2 regions of the Rahnella inusitata genome follow, and region 1 is predicted to be linked to the other one. Evidence: predicted binding sites of a transcription regulator. Region 1 holds the regulator's gene; the other holds the start of a gene.

The links. Region 1 encodes Fur, which represses iron uptake genes when iron is present. Its sites were predicted from a motif close to ATAATAATGAGAACNACTATCAA; they were not measured.
Region 2: sodA (superoxide dismutase [Mn]) is a predicted target of Fur. The motif match lies at 1,344-1,366, and genes of this name have one in related genera.

Annotation. Positions count from the first base shown of each region.
Region 1 covers NZ_CP065024.1:3,736,515-3,757,215, forward strand. Annotated here, with positions in the region: gene kdpD (two-component system sensor histidine kinase KdpD) at 1-1,294, shown strand, start outside; gene kdpE (two-component system response regulator KdpE) at 1,291-1,980, shown strand; gene I2123_RS17545 (PadR family transcriptional regulator) at 1,970-2,701, opposite strand; gene pgm (phosphoglucomutase (alpha-D-glucose-1,6-bisphosphate-dependent)) at 2,874-4,517, opposite strand; gene seqA (replication initiation negative regulator SeqA) at 4,542-5,090, opposite strand; gene ybfF (esterase) at 5,329-6,117, shown strand; gene ybfE (LexA regulated protein) at 6,373-6,654, shown strand; gene I2123_RS17570 (methyl-accepting chemotaxis protein) at 6,734-8,398, opposite strand; gene fldA (flavodoxin FldA) at 8,818-9,345, shown strand; gene fur (ferric iron uptake transcriptional regulator) at 9,660-10,115, shown strand; gene chiQ (ChiQ/YbfN family lipoprotein) at 10,421-10,762, opposite strand; gene chiP (chitoporin ChiP) at 10,776-12,239, opposite strand; gene glnS (glutamine--tRNA ligase) at 12,659-14,329, opposite strand; gene nagE (PTS N-acetyl glucosamine transporter subunit IIABC) at 14,543-16,495, opposite strand; gene nagB (glucosamine-6-phosphate deaminase) at 16,890-17,690, shown strand; gene nagA (N-acetylglucosamine-6-phosphate deacetylase) at 17,844-18,983, shown strand; gene nagC (DNA-binding transcriptional regulator NagC) at 19,004-20,227, shown strand; gene I2123_RS17620 (HAD-IIA family hydrolase) at 20,285-20,701, shown strand, end outside.
Region 2 covers NZ_CP065024.1:478,388-482,210, reverse strand. Annotated here, with positions in the region: gene fdnG (formate dehydrogenase-N subunit alpha) at 1-249, opposite strand, end outside; gene fdhD (formate dehydrogenase accessory sulfurtransferase FdhD) at 394-1,236, shown strand; gene sodA (superoxide dismutase [Mn]) at 1,445-2,065, shown strand; gene I2123_RS02230 (methyl-accepting chemotaxis protein) at 2,339-3,823, shown strand, end outside.

The DNA.
Region 1 (20,701 bases):
CGCCGTCACCGACGCGCAATATCTGGTGACTTTCGGCGTGATGCTGTTGGTCGGTATTCTGATCGGGAATCTCACCGCCGGTGTACGTTATCAGGCGCGTATCGCCCGCCACCGCGAAAAACGCGCACAACATCTGTATGAGATGTCGAAAAGCCTCAGTCAGGCGCTGACGCCGGAAGCCATCGCGCAAACCAGCCGCCACTTTATCTCCTCCAGCCTGCACGCTAAAACCGCCATTCTGCTGCCGCAGGAAAATGGCGAACTGGCGCAGCCTGCCGGAGAAGTCACGTCGATTGTCGTAGACGACGCCATCGCGCGCTGGAGTTTCGATAAGAAACTGCCCGCCGGTGCAGGCACTGATACCCTGCCCGGCGTGCCGTATCAGTTACTGCCGCTGGTGGCGTCCGGCGGATCCTGCGGGCTGCTGGCGGTGGAGCCCACCAATATTCGCCAGCTCTTGGTGCCGGAACAGCAGCGTTTGTTGCAGACCTTTACCGTGCTTATCGCCAATGCCCTCGACCGCCTGCATCTGGCTGCACGTGCGGAATCTGCACGGCTGGAAACCGAGCGCGAGCAGCTGCGCAACTCACTGCTTTCGGCCCTCTCTCACGATTTACGCACGCCGCTCACCGTTCTGTTCGGACAGGCGGAAATCCTGACGCTGGATCTGGCATCGGAAGGCTCGAAGCACGCACCGCAGGCCAGCCAGATCCGCCAGCAGGTGCTGAGCACTACACGGCTGGTGAACAATTTACTGGATATGGCGCGTATTCAGTCGGGCGGGTTTAATCTGCGCAAAGAGTGGCAGTCGGTTGAAGAGATCACCGGCAGCGCGTTACGGATGCTGGAACCGGTGCTGGCGAACGACAATATCAAAATCGATTTACCGCCAGAAATGGTGCTGGTGAACTGCGATGCCAGCCTGATCGAGCGGGTGCTGATCAATCTGCTGGAGAACGCCCATAAATACGCCGGGATCGGCGCAACCATCGGTATCAAAGCCACGCCGCTGGAGGAATGGCTGGAGATCGAAGTCTGGGATAACGGCCCCGGCATTGCGGCGGGAACCGAGCAAAAAATCTTTGAGAAATTCGCACGCGGGAATAAAGAATCGGCCATTCCGGGCGTGGGGTTGGGATTAGCCATTTGTCGTGCCATTATTGAGGTGCACGACGGACGGATCTGGGCAGAAAACGGCCTGAACGGCGGTGCGCGTTTCCGTTTCAGGCTGCCGCTGGAAGCTTTGCCTGATATGGAGAATGACATGGAAAAAGACATCGGCGAGGCCCCGTGACCGCATCCCACATCAATATTTTGATTGTTGAAGACGAAAAAGAAATCCGCCGCTTTGTGCGCACAGCGCTGGAAGCGGAAGGCTTACGGGTGTTTGAAAGTGAAACATTGCAGCGCGGGCTGATTGAGGCCGGCACGCGAAAACCGGATCTGATTATTCTCGATCTCGGTTTACCGGACGGTGACGGCTTGACCTATATTCGCGATTTGCGCCACTGGAGCGCCATCCCGATCATTGTGTTGTCCGCACGCACCCGCGAAGAAGACAAGATTGCCGCGCTGGATGCCGGTGCCGATGATTTTCTCACCAAGCCGTTTGGCGTCGGTGAACTGCTGGCGCGTGTTCGCGTGGCGCTGCGCCGTCAGGCAAACAGCTCGCAGGAAAGCCCGCTGGTGACGTTTTCCGATGTGACTGTCGATCTGATCAACCGCCGCGTTCAGCGTAACGGTGAAGATTGTCATCTGACGCCGATCGAGTTTCGCCTGCTGGCCGAGTTGCTGGCAAACAGCGGCAAAGTCATTACTCAGCGTCAGTTATTGAGCCACGTTTGGGGCCCGAATTACGTCGAACACAGCCATTATCTGCGCATCTACATGGGGCATTTACGCCAGAAACTGGAGGCCGACGCCACCCGTCCGCGTCATCTACTGACGGAAACCGGCGTTGGCTATCGCTTTATGCCGTAGGGGCTTCGGGTGCGTCATTGTCGGTTTTAACGGGCGCAAATTCCGCTTCAATACTTTCTGCCGCCTGCTGCAAAATCGCGCTCACGCGCAGTACCTGCTCCGGTGTTAAATCATCACGCATCATGTTGCCGCGCAGTGCATGTTTCAGGCGATGCATGGTCTCATGAATGCTTTCCGCCAGATTGTTTTCCTTCGGTCGGGTAGCTCCGGCCAGACGGGCAAAGATCACGTCCACCGCATCCTGATGCTGCGCCAGTTCGGTTTTACCGGCCTCGGTTAACTGATAGCTTTTGCGACCATTTCCGGTGGCCACGGCTTCCAGAAAATCTTGTTCTTCCAGCAGGGTCAGCGTCGGATAAATCACCCCTGGACTTGGCACATACAGGCCAGAAGAAGCTTCTTCGATGGCTTTGATCAGCTCATACCCGTGACTCGGTTTCTTGGCCACCAGCGCCAGCAGAACGCGGCGTAAATCACCATGCTCGAACAGACGATGCACACCGCGTTCGCCGCGAGGACCGCCCCGGCGACCTTCGCCACGACCACCGCGACGCGCACGCCCTTCTTCTCCATGCTCTTCACCGCGATGACGTCCGTCACGGCGCAATGCATGACGTTCGCTGTGACCGCTCATGTCTGATTCATGACGGCAATGGCCGCGGTGCCCTTCTTCCCTGCTTGTGTGACCGCGATGACGGCCTTCAAACATTTTGCTAAACATATTTTATGTCCTATTTAGATATATCGAATTATTTCGATATATCTAAACTAGATCGAATTTTAAGATGTGGCAAGCGGGAAGACGCATTTAGATATATCTTTTTTGTTTCCTAAATCGCAGACAAAAAAAAGCGCTGAGTAATCAGCGCTTTTGATGAGATGAAGAAACCGGCTTATTTTGCGTCGGCGAGCACTTTGCTGACGATTTCTACGGCTTCTTTCTCGATTTGCTCACGATGTTCTGCACCAAGGAAGCTTTCACAATAGATTTTGTAGGCTTCTTCTGTACCGGACGGACGTGCCGCGAACCAGCCGTTTTTGGTCATCACTTTCAGACCGCCGATCGATGCGCCGTTACCCGGTGCATTGGTCAGACGGGCGGTGATCGGGTCACCGGCCAGCGTGTCGGCTTTCACCTGCTCAGGGGAAAGTTTTGACAGCGCGGCTTTCTGAGCGTGAGTCGCAGGCGCCTGGATGCGGTTGTAGCTTGGCGCACCAAAGCGGGCGGCCAGTTCGTTGTAATGTTCCTGCGGATTCTTGCCGGTCACTGCGGTAATTTCCGCGGCCAGCAGGCACATGATGATGCCGTCTTTGTCGGTCGACCACGGTGTACCGTCGAAACGCAGGAAAGAAGCCCCTGCACTTTCTTCGCCACCAAAACCGAAGCTGCCGTCAAACAGACCATCAACGAACCATTTGAAACCGACCGGTACTTCAACCAGTTTACGCCCCAAATCTTCGACAACGCGGTCAATCATTGCGCTTGAAACCAGCGTTTTACCGACGGCGACGTCTTTGCCCCACTGCGGACGATGCTGGAACAGATACTGAATCGCCACGGCCAGATAATGGTTAGGGTTCATCAGACCAGCAGGCGTCACGATACCGTGGCGGTCGTAGTCAGGGTCATTGGCAAAGGCCAGATCGAATTTATCACGCAGCGCCAGCAAACCGGCCATTGCGGATTCAGACGAGCAGTCCATGCGGATCACGCCGTCGTGGTCGAGATGCATGAAACGGAAAGTCTGATCGACGTGATCGTTCACCAGCGTCAGATCCAGTTTGTAATGCTCAGCGATACGCTTCCAGTATTCGATACCGGAGCCACCGAGCGGATCCACACCCAGCTTCAGACCGGCTTTCTGAATCGCGGCCATGTCGACAATTTCGGTCAGGCCTTCGATAAACGGCTGAACCAAATCCTGTTCGACCAGATGACTGCTTTTCCACGCCTGATCCAGAGACTGACGCTTCACGCCGGAAAGCTTTGCGGCCAGCAGAGCGTTGGCACGTTTCTCGATAACCGACGTCAGATTGGTATCTGCCGGACCGCCGTTGGTCGGGTTATATTTGATGCCGCCGTCTTCCGGTGGGTTGTGCGACGGGGTAATGACGATGCCATCAGCCAGTGCGCCACCCTTGCGGTTGTGAGTCAGGATAGCGTGAGACACCGCCGGAGTTGGGGTGAAACCGTTGTTTTCCTGCACGATGACGTCAACGCCGTTGGCCGTCAGCACTTCCAGCACAGAGATAAATGCCGGTTCGGACAATGCATGGGTATCTTTCCCCACGTAGCACGGACCGGTAGTGCCCTGCTCTTTGCGCACTTCGGCAATCGCCTGAGCAATCGCCAGAATGTGCGCTTCATTAAAGCTGTGACGCAACGAACTACCGCGATGGCCGGAGGTCCCGAATTTCACCGCATGCGCGGTATTTTGTGGGTCCGGTTGCAGAACGTAATATTGTGACGTTAACTGCGCCACATTGATCAAATCGCTTTGCTGAGCAGGTTGCCCTGCACGGGGGTGATTAGCCACTGGCGCTTCTCCCTGACGCTGAAATTAGAGGGTGCCGCACACTTTGTCAGTCAGTTCCGCCGGGAACTGCATGAGCTGCATGATGTGTTCGATCATGCTGCGTTTGCGACCTGTGTTGGTATTCGTGATAACCCAATACGGCGTTCCTGGAACGTGTTTAGGCTTGGTATGGATGCCGTTTTGCAGCAGTGTTTGCTGGTCACCGGCAAAATAAGTGCGCGTGCGGCCGGTCAAAGAGTCGGTCGCAGCAGCAAATTCTTTCGCGTTCAGGCTGTACAAGGTCGACAGAATCAGCATAAAGCGATTCACCGCTTTGGTCTGCTCGGCGTATTCATCGGAAAGCAGCAGTTCGCGAACGGCGCGGACTTTATCACGCGACGTCGGTGCCGCAACGGCAGCCGGTTTTTCCTGAACGACTGTGCCCGGAATGTTAGCCGCTGGCGCGGCAGGAGCGGTCTGACCGGCAGTAAACTTCAACATACGGCGCAAAATATCAGACGCACTTTCACCGATAGCTTGTGTGTGGCTGGCAATGTAGCGGTAGAGTTCTTCGTCAACCTCAATAGTTTTCATCTTTATCCAGTACTGTTTTTCTACTTAATTTGTTCAAAAGGATTATACAAATTTCTACGCGTTTACAAACAGGGAATCGTGCCGCGAAGCAAAAAGCAGAATTATTACCTTTCGCTGCATGCTGGCCCCGGCCTGTTCTTCTCCACGTAGTAAAATCCCGCTCAGGCATCTGGCAGAAAACTTTCTGTTTTAAAAATTATCCGCCACTCATGATAACCTAATGAGATTGTTTATCTGTATGAACTTCGCCATGAAATTACATTATCGCCTGCAAGAACCTGAAGTCTCTGGCAGCACAGCCCTGCCGGTTTTGTTAATCCACGGTTTGTTCGGAACCCTCGATAATCTGGGGGTTCTGGCCCGCGACCTGAAACAAGAGCATAGAGTGTTGCAGGTAGATTTGCGTAATCACGGCCAGTCCGGGCGCTCGCAAGAGATGTCCTACGCCGCGATGGCGCAGGATTTGGTGGAAACGTTAGAAGAAGTCGGTTTCCAAAAAATCATCGTTATCGGCCACTCCATGGGCGGAAAAGCCGCGATGGCGCTGACGGCGCTTATCCCGGACCGCATCGAAAAGCTGATCGCCATTGATATCGCCCCTGTGGATTATCACACCCGCCGCCACGACGAAATTTTTGCTGCGATCAATGCCGTGACCGCCGCCGGTGCGCGCGATCGCACGTCCGCCACCGCCTCCATGCAAGAGCATATAAAGGAAGACGGCGTGATCCAGTTTCTGCTGAAATCATTCCAGCAGGGAGAATGGCGTTTCAACGTGCCGGTTTTGATGAGTGAATACGAAACGATTATCGGCTGGGAGAACGTGCCCGCGTGGGATCACCCGGCGTTATTCATTCGCGGCGGCCTGTCGCCGTATGTGCAGGACGCCTACCGTGAAGATATCGCCCGACAGTTCCCGCAGGCAAAAGCCTATGTGGTCGCCGGAACCGGTCACTGGGTTCACGCGGAAAAACCTGACGCCGTACTGCGCGCTGTGCATCGATTCATCGATTCGCCTGAGGTTTAACATCCTGGGGATAAATTGTGCAAAAAGTCTGCACAACTTCAGAAGTTATCATGAAATCAGGGCAATCAGGCGTTGTGAACTCCTGGCGCGCTAGGGTATGATTGCGCGCTATAATTTTGCCGCCCCGTTTCGCTCAGGTTGAGTGGCGGGGGGTGAATTGGGTCAGGGTTTCTTAGCCCGTAATGTGTGAAACGCTCGTCAGGAATCGGCTTGCCGTTTTCCGATGTAAAAACTTCCCTGGTTGTACCGCTACCTATGGCAAAAGAACAACTGGATCGCACGACGATTGATCTGTTCGCAGATGACCGCCGTCCGGGGCGTCCAAAAACTAATCCGCTATCCCGTGATGAACAGCTCAGGATCAACAAGCGCAACCAGTTACGCCGCGATAAAGCGAGCGGTCTGCGTCGCGTCGAGCTGAAAATGAACGCCGATGCTGTTGATACACTCAATAAGCTGGCAGAAGAACGCAATATCAGTCGTAGCGAATTGATTGAAGAGATGCTGCTGGCGCATCTTAACGGTCATGAAGGCTGATTGAAAACGGGTAACCTTCTCAGGCTACCCGTTTGTTTTTTCTCTTTATACTGCTCAATATTTTACTTCACTGCATCACTCAGAACGTTTCCCAGTTTTCCGAACTTTTCGCAGAAACCATTCCCGTATCAGGCCGTAATAATGGCGCAGAAATCATCCCAGCAGGTTTTGACCCGACGCGCGTAACGTTGTCTCGCAGTTTGAACGTCGCAACGGCGTTATTGAGCAACGCGGCCTGCTCTTCCAGAGAAACGGCGGCCTGAGATGCCTGTTCCACCAGCGAGGCGTTTTGCTGTGTGACGCTGTCCATCTGCGTGACGGCTACGGCTACCTGACTGATACCTTTGCTTTGCTCATCGGACGCAGACGCGATTTCCGCCATGATATCGGTGACATGCGTAATCGAACGCACCACTTCGTCCATAGTCTGCCCCGCGTTTTCCACCAGTTTGGATCCGCTGTCAACGCGGGAAACCGATTCACTGATAAGCTGCTCAATCTCTTTCGCTGCCTGCGCACTGCGCTGTGCCAGATTGCGCACTTCGCTGGCGACGACGGCAAATCCGCGCCCCTGTTCGCCTGCGCGTGCGGCTTCTACCGCGGCATTCAGCGCCAGAATGTTAGTCTGGAAAGCGATGCTGTTGATGACGGACGTTATCTCAGCAATCTTTTTCGAACTGCCGGAAATATCTTTCATGGTGCTGACAACGTCGGCCACAATGTTACCGCCTTTGCGGGCGGTGCCGGACGCTTCAATCACCAGCTGGCTGGCGTGATGGGCGTTGTCGGCGTTGTGTTTCACCGTTGCGGTCAGTTCTTCCATGCTGGCCGCCGTTTCTTCCAGCGCCGAGGCCTGCTCTTCCGTACGCGAAGAGAGATCGTTATTACCGGCAGAAATCTCAGAAGCCCCCTGATAGATGTTGTTGGTACAGTTGCGGATGGTTTGCACCGTGTTTACCAGACTGGCCTGCATGATGTTGAGTAACGGGATCAGCTTACCGGCACAGTTTTTACCAAACTCTTCCATGTGATTTGTCAGGTCACCGCTGGCAATCAGTGCAAACTGATCGCGGATCTTATCCAGCGGTTTCACCAGCGCCATCACCAGATAACGATCGGTCAGCAGTAAAATTATCAGGCCGATAATAAATGCGGTGATCTGAATCACTTTGCTGACGTAGGTCAGGTGGTTAGATTCCGTTTGTGCCGTGCTGAAATCCACCGCAATCTGGTTGCTGACTTTTTGCATTGCCGCGCCAAAATCACGGCTCAGTGGCGGAACGGTGGCGTTCGCTAACTGATTGTACACATCGATATTTTTGCTGCTGGCAGCCTCAAACAACGGGGTGACACCCTGGGCAACGAGACTCTCCCAGCTGGCAAGCAACTCCTGAACTGCAGATTCTTCCAGGCCCGGATGTGCCGCGGCTTTAAATCCCGCCAGAGCCTGAGTCAGGCCATCGAGAGACTGTTTTGCGGTATCAAAAATTTCCGGCCCTTTGGTCGGATCGGCCTGAAGCTGTGAGACGGCTCGGCTCAAGCGGGTGACGGTGCGAAAATACTGATCATTTCCTTTGCTGATCAGCGCCATATTGTTGACGAGTTCGGAACTGTTCCTGGTGTTTTGGGTCAATGTGTTAAGCGAGTTGACGGTGTAAAGCGATACACCGGCCCACATGACGCAAAAAACGCCAAGAATGATTAATAAAGCGGTCCTGATGGTAATGTTTTTCAAAAACTGCACGATATGCCTCTCTCGAAACATGACTGTTTCTGGTCTGAGGATTGAGGGGGATGCGGAGAATCAAGACACGTAACCAGCGGACGGGTGCCTCTGGACATGTTTGAACACCTCTCCGGGCATCGATTTCTTTATTATGTTGAGATTGCTCTCGCATCATCTATCGGCTGGACGTGCTTAAACTTAAGGAGTGTGTCGGATTATTTCTTCACTTTGCTTTTAACCTCAATAACTTTGAGGTTAAAGACAGACTTTCAAAAGACACGAAGGCGATAACACTTAAAAAGTTTGGCCGATAAACTTATTCGTCAGTTAAGAAGGCGAGCGGAAGCATATTCTCCGCCCCGCAAGTTTGCTATTATCAGCGTTATTATTGCCTGCAATGCAGGGCTTATCATTGAGAACAAGAGGTTAGACATCTTATGGCCGTAGTAGGAATCTTCTTTGGATCCGATACAGGTAACACCGAAAACATCGCAAAAATGATCCAGAAACAACTGGGTAAAGATGTTGCTGAGGTGCATGACATTGCGAAGAGCAGCAAAGAGGATCTGGAAAAATTCGATATCTTGCTGATCGGTATTCCAACCTGGTATTACGGTGAAGCCCAGTGTGACTGGGATGACTTCTTCCCAAGCCTGGAAGAGATCGACTTCGAAGGTAAGCTGGTTGCGCTGTTTGGCTGTGGCGATCAGGAAGACTATGCAGAATATTTCTGTGACGCACTGGGCACCGTGCGCGACATCATTGAGCCACGCGGCGCGGTGATTGTGGGTCACTGGCCAACAGAAGGCTATCATTTCGAAGCCTCTAAAGGTCTGGCCGATGATAAACACTTCATCGGACTGGCGATTGACGAAGACCGTCAACCTGAATTAACCAATGAGCGCGTTGATGCGTGGGTTAAGCAAATTACAGAAGAATTAAGCCTTTCAGAAATTATTGGCTAAAAACCCTGTTGGCCCTGAGGATTTATTCTACAATTGAAGGGCCAAACTATTACTGAAATTAACAATTTAGCCACAACAAAATTGTTACTTTCAGTAGTATCAAGGTACACTGAGTTCATCTGTTTTTTCTATCGATCAAGTCGTTGCATTCTCTGATGTGACCGGCATTTAGTGATCTTTATTAACAGGCAATCGTTTAGGGGATCGGCACACTTCCGTTAAACGAAGGATCCTAAACGAACATTTTTGTGCCGCTGATGCCACAGGCTCCATGCCTCAACTTGATTAGCACATAGTAACAGGACTGAATCCGCATGACTGACAACAACACCGCACTGAAGAAAGCCGGCTTAAAAGTCACGCTTCCGCGCCTTAAAATCCTGGAAGTGCTGCAAGCGCCGGAAGGTCATCACGTGAGTGCGGAAGATCTGTACAAACAACTGATTGATATGGGTGAAGAGATTGGTCTGGCGACGGTTTACCGTGTTCTGAACCAGTTTGATGACGCCGGTATCGTAACGCGTCATAACTTCGAAGGCGGCAAATCCGTATTCGAACTGACCCAGCAACATCACCATGACCACCTGATCTGCTTAGATTGTGGCCGCGTGATTGAATTCCGCGACGAATATATCGAAGGTCGTCAGCGTGAAATCGCTAAGAAACATGGCATCAAACTGACCAACCACAGCCTGTACTTGTACGGCCACTGTGAAGCAGGCGATTGCCGCGAAGATGATTCTTTGCACAATGATAAACCCGCGCAGTAATCTGCCCGGTTCGGTGAAGTTGCCGTCAACGTAAAGCCTTAACTAACCGCTGAAAAGCGGTTTTTTTTTGGCCTGAGCGCTGAACATCAGATATAAAAAACCCCGGAGAACCGGGGTTTCGTTTTTTTTTAGCCTCATGCGGTTTCGCTTAAAGCTTATCGGTGACCGGCTCTGCGCGGCGAAAGCCTGCCCCCTCGGCAGAGGCTGAGCTTATCCAGACATCACCGGTAATTTGCGGTTTTGGCGTATCATCATAATGATGCCAGTGCGTTGAGTCTGAATTTTTTCCATCTCCAACCTCATCCTTAATTCGTTGGTTTAGGAGAATTATTCGCTCTGATTTCCTGCCAGATTTTGCCGCAGTCGTCGGCGTAAGCCTGGCCGTCCCCGGTTTTACGCGCGGTAAGGCAGCGCTGGTAATCCACCACCCGCACTGTTTCCTGTTCGGCAAATTGCTTGTGCGCTTTTTCCTGTTTCAGGACGTCAAGAACCGTCTGGCACGAGGCTATTTTGTCTGGCGATCCTTCCGCCTTGTTGATACAGACGCTGTAGGCCTCACGCAATTTGGTGTCTTCTTTTTGCGCCGTTGTCGGAGCACAGCCTGCAAGGAAAACGCAAGTAACAACGATCATCAGTAATTTATTCATCGACATGGCGACCTCAGAAAATAGTGAATGGAGCGATAACGATGAATTTGACGTCTTTTTCATCCTGGAAGATGTTGCCGTAACCACCGCCCCAGCTCGGGATATCCGAATGGTTGTCGTACTGGGTGTAATGCAGTTTGAACAGCGTGCCTTTGGCGCGGCCTTCCTGAATGGTGTACAGCGCGTCCAGACTCCAGGCGCTCTCTTTCAGGCGCTGGCTCTGGTCATAAGCCGCATTGGTGCTAGGCTTGGCGTCCCATGCATAAACGTAAGAACCGCCCACCGCGAAGCCCGGCAGATCCCATTTCGCCAGATCGTATAACACCCCGGCATAGACCGCTTTTTCACCGTTGGCGTTGAAGTCAGAACGGTTATCCCACCACACGTCAAGACGACCGTTAGATGAGGAATAAGTCGGTGTCATACGCTGCAGGAAATACCCCTGATTCCCTTCTGCCTTGACCATCGTCCCTTCAAGACGCCAGTTGAACTGGCCTGTGGTGTAGCCGAATGTCAGCGCCTGCAACCAGGCGAGACCGTCATACAAACTGTTCGGATCGTTCTTGTCGCTGATGCGGTCTTCCGCACCGTAGAACTGGTAGCTGGTGGTCAGCGGATTGCCCAGCAGATCGGCCTTATAGGACGCTTTGGCAAAGTACTGATCGACGTAGCTTTCCGCTTCGCCATAGGCCGCTTCGAGGACGAAATCATTTTTAAAATCATATTTCGCGCCGAGGGAATGAATGTAGGAGACACCGGTTTTCTTGTCATTCTGGCGGAAATCATCCATTTCCAGATGCCACGGCGATTTGTATTCGTCCGCCCACATGTAAGAGAAACTCAGCTCGCCCGGTTCGCCGAAATCATGTTTATAACCGGCTTCCGCGCCGCGATAGGTGCCCGGCATGAAGCTCCAGTGCGGAGCGATCAGCGTCTGCCCGGTAGGCTGGATGTAACCCGCATGTCCCCAGAAACCGCCATATTTAAATTTACCCGCGGCTTTGTACAGGCTGACCCCGCCCTTATCGCCGGAGTAATCTTCGTCGTAGGCGTGGTTTTTGGAAGAGAACGCGATTTCGTTCGGGTGGCCGCTGTCGCTGGCTTCAGCCAGCTCAATCGCAGTAAAAGCTGCGACGTCGATACCGAACATATCCCACGCATAACCGGAGGAGAAATCCAGATTCAGGTTGGCGGTGGAGTGAGAAAGGTTAGTGGCATATTTATCGTAATCAGGGTTGTTGACCGTAACTTTCGAGCCATCAGGTCGGGTTTCTTCTTTAGTCTTATTCAGATCTTTGCGATCACGCTCGCGCTGCCAGTAATAAACTCCGCCAGTCAGCGTGGAATCATCAATAAAGCCTTCCGCTCTGACTTCCTGAGAAAAAGTCATTCCGCCACCCAGTAAGGTGCCAGCCAGAGTGTACATCACAGGTTTCAGATAAGCCGATCCCCTGCCCCGGTTAAGGTGCTTGTGCATAGAAATTCCTCATTTTGACTAAAAAAGATGGTGCAAAACCCAAACGGGTATTAAAAGCGGCCGCCAGAGGCGTAACCGTAAAAAGCAGGTTAAGAGTATTTTTCGCGACGCGAATTATCAATGAGTAATTAATCATTGTTCTCTGAAGTATGACAAAGTGCACATAAAGATGAAAAAGTGTAACAGAAACGACTCAGGAGGGATTAAACAGCCAGAAAATAGTAAATAACAATAATTTCAGAGAGTTAAAATAAATAATCACATACTTTACACGTTTCAGCATTCATAAAGTGGTTAAATCAGGGAGCTAAAAAGTGACCATCAAAAACACATTAATTCGCGATGAAAATCAAACGCACCATTTTCCAGACATAAAAAAACGCAGCCGAAGCTGCGTTGAGTCAGACGTGATATTTCAGTCAGGCGACGGGTTTGCTTTCCCAGGTGTCGCGAAGGCCGACGGTGCGGTTGAACACCAGATGCTCAGCACTTGAATAGCGGCTGTCGGCACAGAAGTAACCTTCACGTTCGAACTGCACACTGACTTCTGCCTGAGCAGCGACCAGAGACGGCTCAACGAAGCCCTGAGCAATCACCAGAGATTCCGGGTTGATGGTGGTCAGGAAATCTTCAGCCTGGCCAGGGTTCGCAACGCTGAACAGACGGTCATACAGGCGAAATTCTGCCGGTTTACCTTCAGAAGCAGAAACCCAGTGAATCACGCCTTTCACCTTACGGCCATCAGCGGGATCTTTGCTCAGCGTATCGATATCGTAAGAACAGAAGATGGTGGTGATATTCCCTTCCGCGTCTTTCTCGATGTGTTCCGCTTTGATCACATACGCATTGCGCAGGCGAACTTCTTTGCCCAGCACCAGACGTTTGTACTGTTTGTTCGCTTCTTCGCGGAAATCAGCCTGATCGATGTAAATCTCACGGGTGAACGGCACTTCGCGGGTGCCCATTTCCGGTTTGCTCGGATGATTCGGCATTTTCACCATTTGCACGTCATCACCGGTGAAGTTCTCAATGACAACTTTAACCGGGTTAATAACGGCCATGGCGCGCGGTGCGTTTTCGTTCAGATCGTCACGAATACAGGATTCCAGCGCCATCATTTCAACGTTGTTGTCCTGCTTGGTCACGCCGATACGACGGCAGAATTCGCGGATAGACGCAGCGGTATAACCACGGCGACGCAGACCGGAAACAGTCGGCATACGCGGATCGTCCCAACCTTCTACAATCTTATCCGTCACCAGCAGGTTCAGCTTACGCTTGGACATGATGGAGTATTCAAGATTCAGACGGGAGAACTCATACTGACGCGGATGGCATGGAATAGTGATGTTATCCAGTACCCAGTCGTACAGACGGCGGTTGTCCTGGAATTCCAGCGTACACAGTGAATGTGTGATCCCTTCCAGCGCATCGGAAATGCAGTGAGTGAAATCGTACATCGGGTAGATGCACCATTTTGTGCCAGTCTGATGATGTTCGGCAAACTTAATACGGTAGATGACCGGATCGCGCATCACGAAGAATGGCGACGCCATATCGATTTTGGCACGCAGGCAAGCGGCACCTTCGGCGAATTCACCGTTACGCATTTTTTCGAACAGCGCGATATTTTCTTCCACGCTGCGATCGCGATACGGGCTGTTTTTGCCCGGTGCGGTCAGCGAACCACGGTATTCGCGAATTTGATCGGGAGACAGTTCGTCAACGTACGCCAGACCTTTGTTGATTAGCTCCAGCGCGTATGCGTGCAGTTGATCGAAATAGTCTGAGGAGTAGTGAATATCACCGCTCCAGTCGAAGCCCAGCCACTGGACGTCGTATTTGATCGACTCAACGAATTCGATGTCTTCTTTTGCCGGGTTAGTATCGTCAAAACGCAGATTGCACTGACCCTGGTAGTCTTGCGCAATGCCGAAATTCAGGCAGATAGACTTCGCATGGCCGATATGCAAATAGCCATTAGGCTCAGGCGGGAAACGGGTGTGAACGGTATTGTGTTTCCCGGTCGCCAGATCTTCATCAATAATCTGACGGATAAAATTTGTTGGGCGGGCTTCAGCCTCACTCATTGTGCAATTCCTCTACGCAACATTGACTCTACGGATAACCGCTTATGTTCCAACAAGCCACGTCGGGAAACAACCGTTAGTTGCATAAAATCGTGGTTATCCCTTTACGGGCTGTCCGAAAACAATAAAAAACGGGAAGAGATCGCTCTCTTCCCGTTCTGACTGTCTTTACTAAACAGTGTTTACTTAAACCTTATCACTCAGACAAAAAGATTATTTGCCCTGGATATCGAACAGTTTAGTCTGTCCGGCCACCACGGAACCGCTCGCCAGAGAAACAACACCGGTGTAATCATCGATATTGCTGACCACAACCGGGCTTATCATTGAGCGCGCGTTGGCGTTCAGATAATCCAGATCCAGTTCCAGAACAGGCTGACCGGCAGTCACTGTCGCGCCCTCTTCGACCAGGCGGGTAAAGCCCTTACCATTAAGCGTGACGGTATCAATCCCCATGTGAACCACCACTTCAGCACCAGAAACGGTTTCCAGGCAGAAAGCATGATTGGTATTGAAGATTTTAACGATAGTACCCGCAGCAGGCGAGACTACGGTTTTACCGGTCGGGCGGATCGCAACGCCGTCACCGACAGCTTTGCTGGCGAAGGCTTCATCAGGTACTTGATCCAGCGCCACAACATCACCCGTTACCGGAGACACCAGCGTTTCCACCACGGTTTTCAACGTGTTTGGCACAGCCTGTGGAGCAGCTTTAGTGGTCACTACCGGCGCAGTCGTTGCCACACCTGCGGCAACCGGGCCACGTGCAATCACTTTCTTCATAGCATCTGCCAGAGATTCGGCTTTTGCACCAACGATAACCTGAATGCTTTGTTTATTCAGACGAACGATACCGGATGCGCCAAGACGTTTACACGCTGCGTCATCCACGGTGCCGGCATCTTTCACGTTCAGACGCAGACGAGTAATACAGGCATCAATGCCTTTGAAGTTGTCAGACCCACCCAGTGCACCAATGTAGCTCAGCGCCAGCTGGTTCAGGCCTTCTTCTGTATTGCTGTTCGCTTCCGGCGCGCCCATGTTTTCAATGTCGTCTTCACGACCCGGCGTTTTCAGGTTGAACATGCGGATAATCACGCTGAACAGAACGAAGTAGATGATGAAGAACACAACGCCCATCACCAGTAACATCCAGACGTTTTTACTTGCCGCTGGCAGGTTGTACATCAACGCGTAGTCGATGGCACCCGCAGAGAAGGAGAAGCCTGCGTGAATACCCAGAGCCGTTGCGACGTACAGGCTGATCCCGGTCAGGATGGCGTGCACTAAATAGAGCAGCGGAGCGAGGAACATGAACAGGAATTCTAATGGCTCGGTCACACCAGTCAGGAACGCGGTCACTGCCACAGAAACCAACATACCCCCGACCAATGGACGACGTTCTTTAGGCGCTGCGAAATACATGGCAAATGCCGCACCAGGCAGACCGAACATCATGATTGGGAAGAAGCCGGACATGAACATCCCCGCCGTGCCGTCACCCGCGTAGAAGCGGTTGATGTCACCGTGGAACACAGTACCGGCAGCATTGGTGAAATCACCAATCTGGAACCATGCGATGGTGTTCAGAACCTGATGCAGACCGGTTGGGATCAACAGACGGTTTACGAAACCGAAGATGCCCGCACCGAATGCGCCAGCGCCCACGATCCACTCACCACCGGCGCGGATTGCATCCTGCACCGGAGGCCAGATGTAACCAAAGATAGCGGCAAGCACCAGACAGAAGAAGCCGGTTGCGATAGGAACGAAACGTTTCCCACCGAAGAAGCTCAGGAAGTCAGGCAGTTTAATATCAGACCAGCGGTTGTAGACCATACCGCCGACCAGACCGGTGATGATACCCGCCAGAACACCCATATTAACGGCCGGGTTGATGGTGATCATCGCTTTGGTCAGGATGAAGTAACCGATACCGCCGGCTAATGCAGCCGCACCCGCGTTGTCTTTAGACCAGCTCGACGCCACACCGATAGCGAAGATTAATGCGAGGTTATCGAAAATCCCGCCACCGGCTTGCGCGATGAAAGGCATGTTAAGAAGATCAGGCTGTCCGAAGCGCAGCAATAACGCAGCGACCGGTAGTACGGCTATAGGCAGCTGTAGCGCTCTGCCTAAACGCTGAAAGAATCCAAGAATATTCACATTTCCCCCTATCCGCCGTCAGGCGAATCACCTAAGTAGTTTAATTAGTATGGTTACTACCTTTACTCTTTACTGTTCCGATTTAACCGACTGCACTGCGAGTGTAAAAAGATTATTTCGTATCGCAAATTAAAACCTCTCTTTTTGTGATAATTGTCACCAAAAAGAGGTGATAACATGCCATCAGACTGGTCAACACACAAAACTTATTTTATTATTAAAAAAATCTAGACGGTATTGTGCCAGCCATAAACTTTCACGGTGGTTTACGCTTAACAAGACCGCCTTTGAACCAAAGAACTTTGCTTTAGCTTTGTCTACGTATATCCGAAGTCATCCGTTGCGACTAAGGGTATAAACAGTATATTCAATATTCTGAAACTAGAGGTACGTGATGAGACTGATTCCTTTAAACACCACCGCTGAAGTTGGCAAATGGGCTGCACGACATATCGTTGAACGCATCAATGCCTTCAAACCGACTGCCGAACGTCCTTTCATTCTGGGCCTTCCGACCGGTGGCACCCCGCTTGAAGCTTACAAACACCTTATCGCCATGCATAAAGCAGGCCAGGTTAGCTTCAAAAACGTCGTGACCTTTAACATGGATGAATATGTTGGCCTGCCACAGGAACACCCTGAGAGCTATCATACCTTCATGTACAAAAACTTCTTTGATCACGTTGATATCCCAAGCGAAAATATCAACCTGCTGAATGGTAATGCGCCAGATATCGACGAAGAATGTCGCCAGTACGAAGCAAAAATTAAATCCTACGGCAAAATTAACCTGTTTATGGGTGGCGTGGGTAACGACGGTCACATTGCTTTCAATGAACCCGCTTCTTCGCTGGCTTCCCGTACGCGTATCAAAACGCTGACGCACGAAACCCGTATCGCGAACTCCCGTTTCTTCGACAACGATGTGTCTCAGGTGCCAAAATACGCCCTGACCGTTGGCGTGGGTACGCTGCTGGATGCAGAAGAAGTGATGATTCTGGTTACCGGTCACGCGAAAGCGCAGGCTCTGGAAGCGGCAGTTGAAGGCAACATTAACCACATGTGGACCATCAGCTGTCTGCAACTGCACGCTAAAGCCGTGATGGTGTGTGACGAACCGTCCACCATGGAACTGAAAGTCAAAACTGTGAAATATTTCCGCGAGTTAGAAGCGGAAAACATGAAGAATCTTTAATTTACAATTATGCCCAAAGCCAGTCACGCTACGTCAAGGCGGCACGAAGCAAATCTCCGGGAGCTTACGCAATTCAGTGACCGGAGTGAGTAAGTGAGGCAGCCAACGCAGCAGCAGCGTGACTGGAGAAGGGCAAACGTACTAGGGGGCATGATGTACGCATTAATTAATGGTCGGATTTATACCGGTCACGACGTTCTGGATAACCACGCGGTGGTGATTGCCGATGGCAAAATCGAACGTGTTTGTCCGGTCAGCGAACTGCCGGCAAATGTGGAAACCCGCAGTCTGGACGGTGCCATTCTTGCCCCCGGATTTATCGATCTGCAACTGAACGGTTGCGGTGGCGTGCAGTTCAACGATTCTCTGGAAGCTATTTCCCTAGAAACGTTAGAAATCATGCAGAAAGCCAATGAAAAATCCGGCTGTACCAGTTTCCTGCCGACGCTGATCACCTGTAGCGATGACTACATGAAACACGGTATCAGCGTCATGCGCACCTATTTGGAAAAATATCCTAATCAGGCGCTGGGTCTGCACCTCGAAGGGCCGTACCTGAGCCCGGTGAAAAAAGGCACCCACAATCCGGCCTTTATCCGCCTGCCCGACAGCGCGATGATTGATTTCCTGTGTGCCAACGCCGAGGTGATTACCCAACTCACCCTCGCGCCCGAGCAGGTCGATGCAAAATACATTCGCCAGCTGCGTGATGCAGGCATTGTGGTGTCAGCGGGTCATTCCAACTCAACCTATGAGCAGGCGCGCGCAGGTTTTGCCGCCGGGATCTCGTTTGCTACGCACCTTTATAATGCAATGCCTGCCATTACCGGCCGCCAGCCTGGCCTGATTGGTGCAATTTTCGATACACCAGAAGTCTATACCGGTGTTATCGCCGACGGGCTGCACGTGGATTGGGCAAATATCCGCAACGCGAAAAAACTGAAAGGCGACAAGCTGGTGCTGGTCACTGACGCCACAGCGCCTGCCGGGGCAAATATTGATGAGTTCATTTTTGCCGGTAAAACAATATACTACCGTGATGGACTCTGTGTGGACGAAAACGGAACATTGAGCGGCTCAGCGCTGACCATGATCGAAGCGGTACAAAACAGTGTCGAACATGTCGGAATCGCTCTGGATGAAACGCTGCGTATGGCATCGCTTTATCCGGCACGCGCGATTGGTTTCGATGACCGCTTAGGCAGCATCGAAGCAGGTAAAGTCGCCAACCTCACCGCGTTCACTCATGATTTTAAAATCACAAAAACTATCGTTAACGGTGACGAAGTTTAATTGAGCGGATAAAAGTATTGATGACAACTGGCGGACAGCAGGCACAAATCGGCAACGTTGATCTGGTTAAGCAGTTAAACGGCGCGGCGGTTTACCGCCTGATTGATCAACAGGGGCCCATTTCGCGCATTCAGATTGCCGACGTGAGCCAGCTCGCGCCCGCCAGTGTTACCAAAATTACCCGACAGTTACTTGAGCGCGGCCTGATTAAAGAGGTGGAGCAACAGGCGTCCACCGGGGGCCGTCGCGCAATTTCAATCATCACCGAAGCCCGCCCCTTTCATACCATTGCTGTGCGCCTGGGTCGCCATGATGCGACCATCACGCTCTATGATCTGAGCGCCAAATCACTGGCCGAACAACATTACGCCCTGCCGGAACGCACTCAGGAAACGCTGGAGAACGCGCTGTTTGAGTCGATCGCGCAATTTATCGAGCTGAACCAACGCAAAATTCGCGAGCTGATTGCCATTTCCGTCATCCTTCCTGGCTTAGTTGATCCGAATAAAGGCATCGTTCGCTACATGCCGCACATCAGCGTGGGTGCGTGGAAATTAGTGGATGCACTGGAAGCCCGGTTCAAAGTGACCAGTTTTGTCGGCCACGATATCCGCAGTCTGGCTCTCGCCGAGCACTACTTCGGTGCAACCCGCGACTGTCAGGACTCTATTTTGGTTCGTTTACATCGCGGAACGGGTGCCGGGATTATCGTTAACGGACAGATATTCCTCGGCAGTAACGGCAACGTCGGTGAGATCGGACACATTCAGATAGACCCGTTGGGCGAGCGCTGCCATTGCGGGAATTTCGGTTGTCTGGAAACCGTTGCCGCTAATGCCGCCATTGAAAACCGCGTGCGTCATCTGCTGACCCAGGGCTATGCCAGCAAGCTCAGCCTCAATGACTGTTCGATTACCGCCATTTGCAAAGCGGCGAACCGCCATGATGCGCTGGCCACGGAAGTCATCGACCATGTCGGGCGCCAGTTAGGCAAAGCGGTATCTATAGCCATCAACCTGTTTAATCCGCAGAAAGTGGTGATCGCCGGTGAAATTACCGAGGCCGATAAAGTGCTGCTGCCTGCCATCCAGAACTGTATTAATGCTCAGGTGCTAAAAGATTTTCGCCGTAATTTGCCGGTGGTGACCTCGGAACTGAACCATCAGTCGGCGATTGGCGCCTTTGCGCTGGTTAAACGCGCGATGCTCAATGGCGTTCTTTTACAGCGTCTGCTGGAAAATTAAGACGTGCTATAGTCTTTGGCTGCCAGAAATGGAGCTGGAAAAGTGGGTTTATAAATCATGACGATTAAGAATGTAATCTGTGACATTGATGGCGTGCTGTTGCACGACAACACCGCGGTACCCGGCGCAGACAAGTTTCTCGCCCGTATTCAGGAACAGGGAATGCCTTTGGTCATTCTCACCAACTACCCTTCCCAGACCGCGCAAGATTTGGCAAACCGCTTCAGCGCGGCGGGTTTGGATGTGCCGGAAAGCGCCTTCTTTACATCGGCAATGGCCACCGCTGATTTTCTCAAACGTCAGGAAGGCAAGAAAGCCTACGTCGTTGGCGAAGGTGCGCTGATCCACGAATTATATAAAGCCGGTTTCACCATTACCGACATCAATCCTGACTTTGTGATTGTTGGCGAGACCCGATCTTATAACTGGGACATGATCCATAAAGCGGCGTTCTTCGTTGCCAACGGTGCACGC
Region 2 (3,823 bases), 1.4 Mb from region 1:
ATCGGCGTCACCCTCGACGTGGAAAATGTTCTCAGTGACATTTTTTGCACCGTCGCCCTGGCTGTAAATCAGCATTCCGCAACCGACCGAACAATAGGTGCAGTTATTACGGGTTTCGCGCGAACGCAGCAGTTTGTACTGACGCGTTTTGGCCAGCGCCAGTGTCGGGGTAAACCCTAATAAAGCCGCTGTGGTGCCGGCCATACCGCCTGCACATATTTTGAATAATTGTCTTCTGCTGACTTGCATGAAAGACTCCTTCCCATCATTTGTTAACACATTGCTTTTAAATTGCCGCTTTCCGTTGCAGAGGCAGAAGCGGTAAAATTAAGACCTAAAGTCCTGACAGTTTGTACGGCTTATGTAGCCGGAATGTTTATAAGGTTATTGCCAATGGATGTCCATCAAGTAAACGAACTGGGCAAAAAAGATGATAAAAAAGTGACTCAGATCATCGGAGCGCGCCAAAAACCGGTGATGCAGCGCACACATCTTGGTGAGCCTGAAGACGACTGGATTGCTGAAGAAGTACCCGTTGCGCTGGTCTATAACGGGATTTCGCACGTGGTGATGATGGCCTCGCCGAAAGATCTGGAAGCCTTCGCGCTGGGCTTTTCGCTGTCAGAAGGGATTATCGAATCCGTCAGTGATATTCAGGGAATGGACGTGACGCCCAACTGCAACGGTATCGAAGTGAATATTGAGCTTTCGAGCCGCCGCTTCGCCGGGCTAAAAGAGCGTCGCCGCGCGATGGCCGGACGCACCGGTTGCGGGGTCTGCGGCATCGAGCAGCTCGGTGACCTCTTCCGCCCGCTCGCCCCACTGCCGTTCACCCAGACGTTCGATCTGCGGCATCTGGACACCGCGTTGTATCAGCTGAAATCCGTACAAACCATCGGACAACTGACCGGCTGCACCCACGCCGCAGCGTGGATCTCCCTGGAAGGGGAATTACTCGGCGGCTGTGAAGACGTCGGACGCCACGTCGCACTCGATAAAATGCTGGGAAATCGCGCCCGCCAGCCCGGCTGGAATTCCGGCGCCGCGCTGGTCTCCAGCCGCGCAAGTTATGAGATGGTGCAGAAAGCCGCGATGTGCGGCATCGAGATCCTGTTCGCCGTTTCTGCAGCCACGACGCTCGCCGTCGACGTCGCCGAAAAGTGCAACCTGACGCTGGTCGGTTTCAGTAAACCCGGCCGCGCCACGGTGTATACGCATCCGCAGCGGCTGAGGTAGTCTTCTAAGCACCCCGTGCCTTTAGACAATTTCGGATTCGCTGCTGTTATCTGGTTCTAAGCCACGTATAACAGGGGCTTACAAGTACCCGCACAAAGTGCGGAGCATAGATAATCATTTTCAATATCATTTAATTAACTATAATGATCCGACTGATTACGCGGTGCTCACAATGACGGTGCCGCCCTACACTATGGAGACGATGAACATGAGTTATTCACTGCCATCACTGCCTTACGCATACGACGCACTCGAACCGCATTTCGACAAAGAAACGATGGAAATCCATCACTCTAAACATCACCAGGCGTACGTGAACAACGCTAACGCTGCACTGGAAAGCCTGCCAGAACTGGCGAAACTTTCTGTTGAAGAGCTGATCGCTAACCTGGACAAAGTCCCTGCGGATAAGAAAGTCGCACTGCGCAACAACGCAGGTGGCCACGCTAACCACAGCCTGTTCTGGAAAGGCCTGAAAACCGGCACCACCTTACAGGGTGAACTGAAATCCGCTATCGAACGCGATTTCGGCAGCGTTGAGGCGTTCAAAGAAACTTTCGAAAAAGCAGCAACCACTCGTTTCGGCTCAGGCTGGGCGTGGCTGGTTCTGAAAGATGGCAAACTGGCTGTCGTTTCAACTGCTAACCAGGACAGCCCGCTGATGGGCGAAGCCGTTTCTGGCGCTTCCGGTTACCCGCTGTTGGGTCTGGATGTGTGGGAACACGCTTACTACCTGAAATATCAGAACAAACGCCCTGACTACATCAAAGCATTCTGGGATGTAGTGAACTGGGACGAAGCAGCAAAACGTCTGGCTGAAGCGAAATAATTTCGCACTGCCGCCCGTAACGGGCACGATGTTTTCGCCAATGGCGGGTCTGTGACCCGCCTTTTTTATGCGTGTAATATGCTGAAAACGTTACCCTGATCACCATAATCAAGTGAATCATTTTTTTGTACCCCGCTTTTTTCTGACTTTGCTCTCATTTATCAAAAATACACCGCAGCCCCTATAAAGTTTATTTTTACTCCACCGATAGATTGTTCACAAAGGCGTCACAAAACCGCTAATTTTCGCAGGGATGTACTACGGAGAACGATTATGGGTAACGGCACGGGTCTTTCGCAGTGGATGAATAATCTCAAGGTCGGCACCAAATTGGGCCTGGGATTTGGGTTGGTTTTATTGATCGCCGCCGTGATCACCGTGGCGGGCATGGTCAAACTGAATGACATCAGCCAGCGCGCTGAGAAAGTCGATTTCAGTAATCAGATGAATGCGTTACTTAATGATGCCCGTCTGAGCCGCACGCTCTATCAGCTTAAGTACGACCCGACCTATCTCCAGCAGAATCAGGAAAAAATCAACGCCCTGTCGCAGCTGATCGCTCAGTCAAAAGGCAAGCTGGAATGGGATGCCACCAGCCAGGCCAATCTCGGTCAGGTGCCGGTGAAAATCCAGGAATATCAGCAGGCGCAGGACGCGTTTAAAAAGGCCGTCGATAAAAAAGACGCCGTGCGCGCCAGCTGGAATCTTTCTGAAACAGAAGCCGTGGTGAAACGCTTACAAGATCAGCTGCGCGTGGAAGATGCCGATCCGTCCATCCGCCTTTCTCTGGCCGAAGTGATTCAGAAACTGATCAGCGTGCGTTACGACGTACGCGGGCTGTTACTCAATATGGATAAAGAATCCGAAACCACATTGCTGAAGGCCATTGACGATACCCAGGCCAATGCCAAAAAACTGAACGCGCTGTTGCTGCCAAATCAGCAGGCTACGCTGGCACCGCTGATGAGCGCACTGGCAGATTATAAAAGCCACGTCGTGGCCTATATGCCTGCCTATGAAGAAGAGCAGAGAAACTCGCAGCTGCTGTCGGTCAAAGCCAGTGAGATGAATACGCTGGTAGGCAAAATCTTCAAAAATGAGCTGGCAAATACGCATCTCGATATCAGCCGCGCGCAGTTAATGATGATGGTGATAACGCTGACAGTGCTGCTGGCCGGGATTTTGATCGCATGGCGGATCACCCGTCAGATTACTCAGCCGCTGCGCGCCACCTTGGAGACCGCCGAGCTGATTGCCAAAGGCGATCTGACCGCTGCACATCCGACGACGCGTCGCGATGAGCTGGGAATGCTGATGAATGCGGTTGCGGCGATGAGCCAGAACCTCAGCACCATGATTTACGAGATCCGCTCGGGGGTAACGCAGGTCTCCCATGCGGCTGCGGAAATTGCCGCCGGGAACACCGATTTGTCATCACGCACCGAACAGCAGGCCGCCGCAGTGGAAGAAACGGCAGCCAGCATGGAAGAACTGAGCGCGACGGTGAAGCAGAACGCCGATAACGCGCATCACGCCAGTAAACTCGCCAGTGAAGCCTCCGGCACTGCCACGCTCGGCGGTAAGCAAGTCAGCGACGTTGTCGACACCATGCAGCAAATTTCCGGCAGTTCGAAGCGTATTGCTGAAATTACCTCTGTCATCAACGGCATCGCCTTCCAGACCAACATTCTGGCGCTGAATGCCGCCGTTGAAGCGGCACGCGCCGGTGAACAGGGGCGTGGCTTCTCGGTGGTGGCC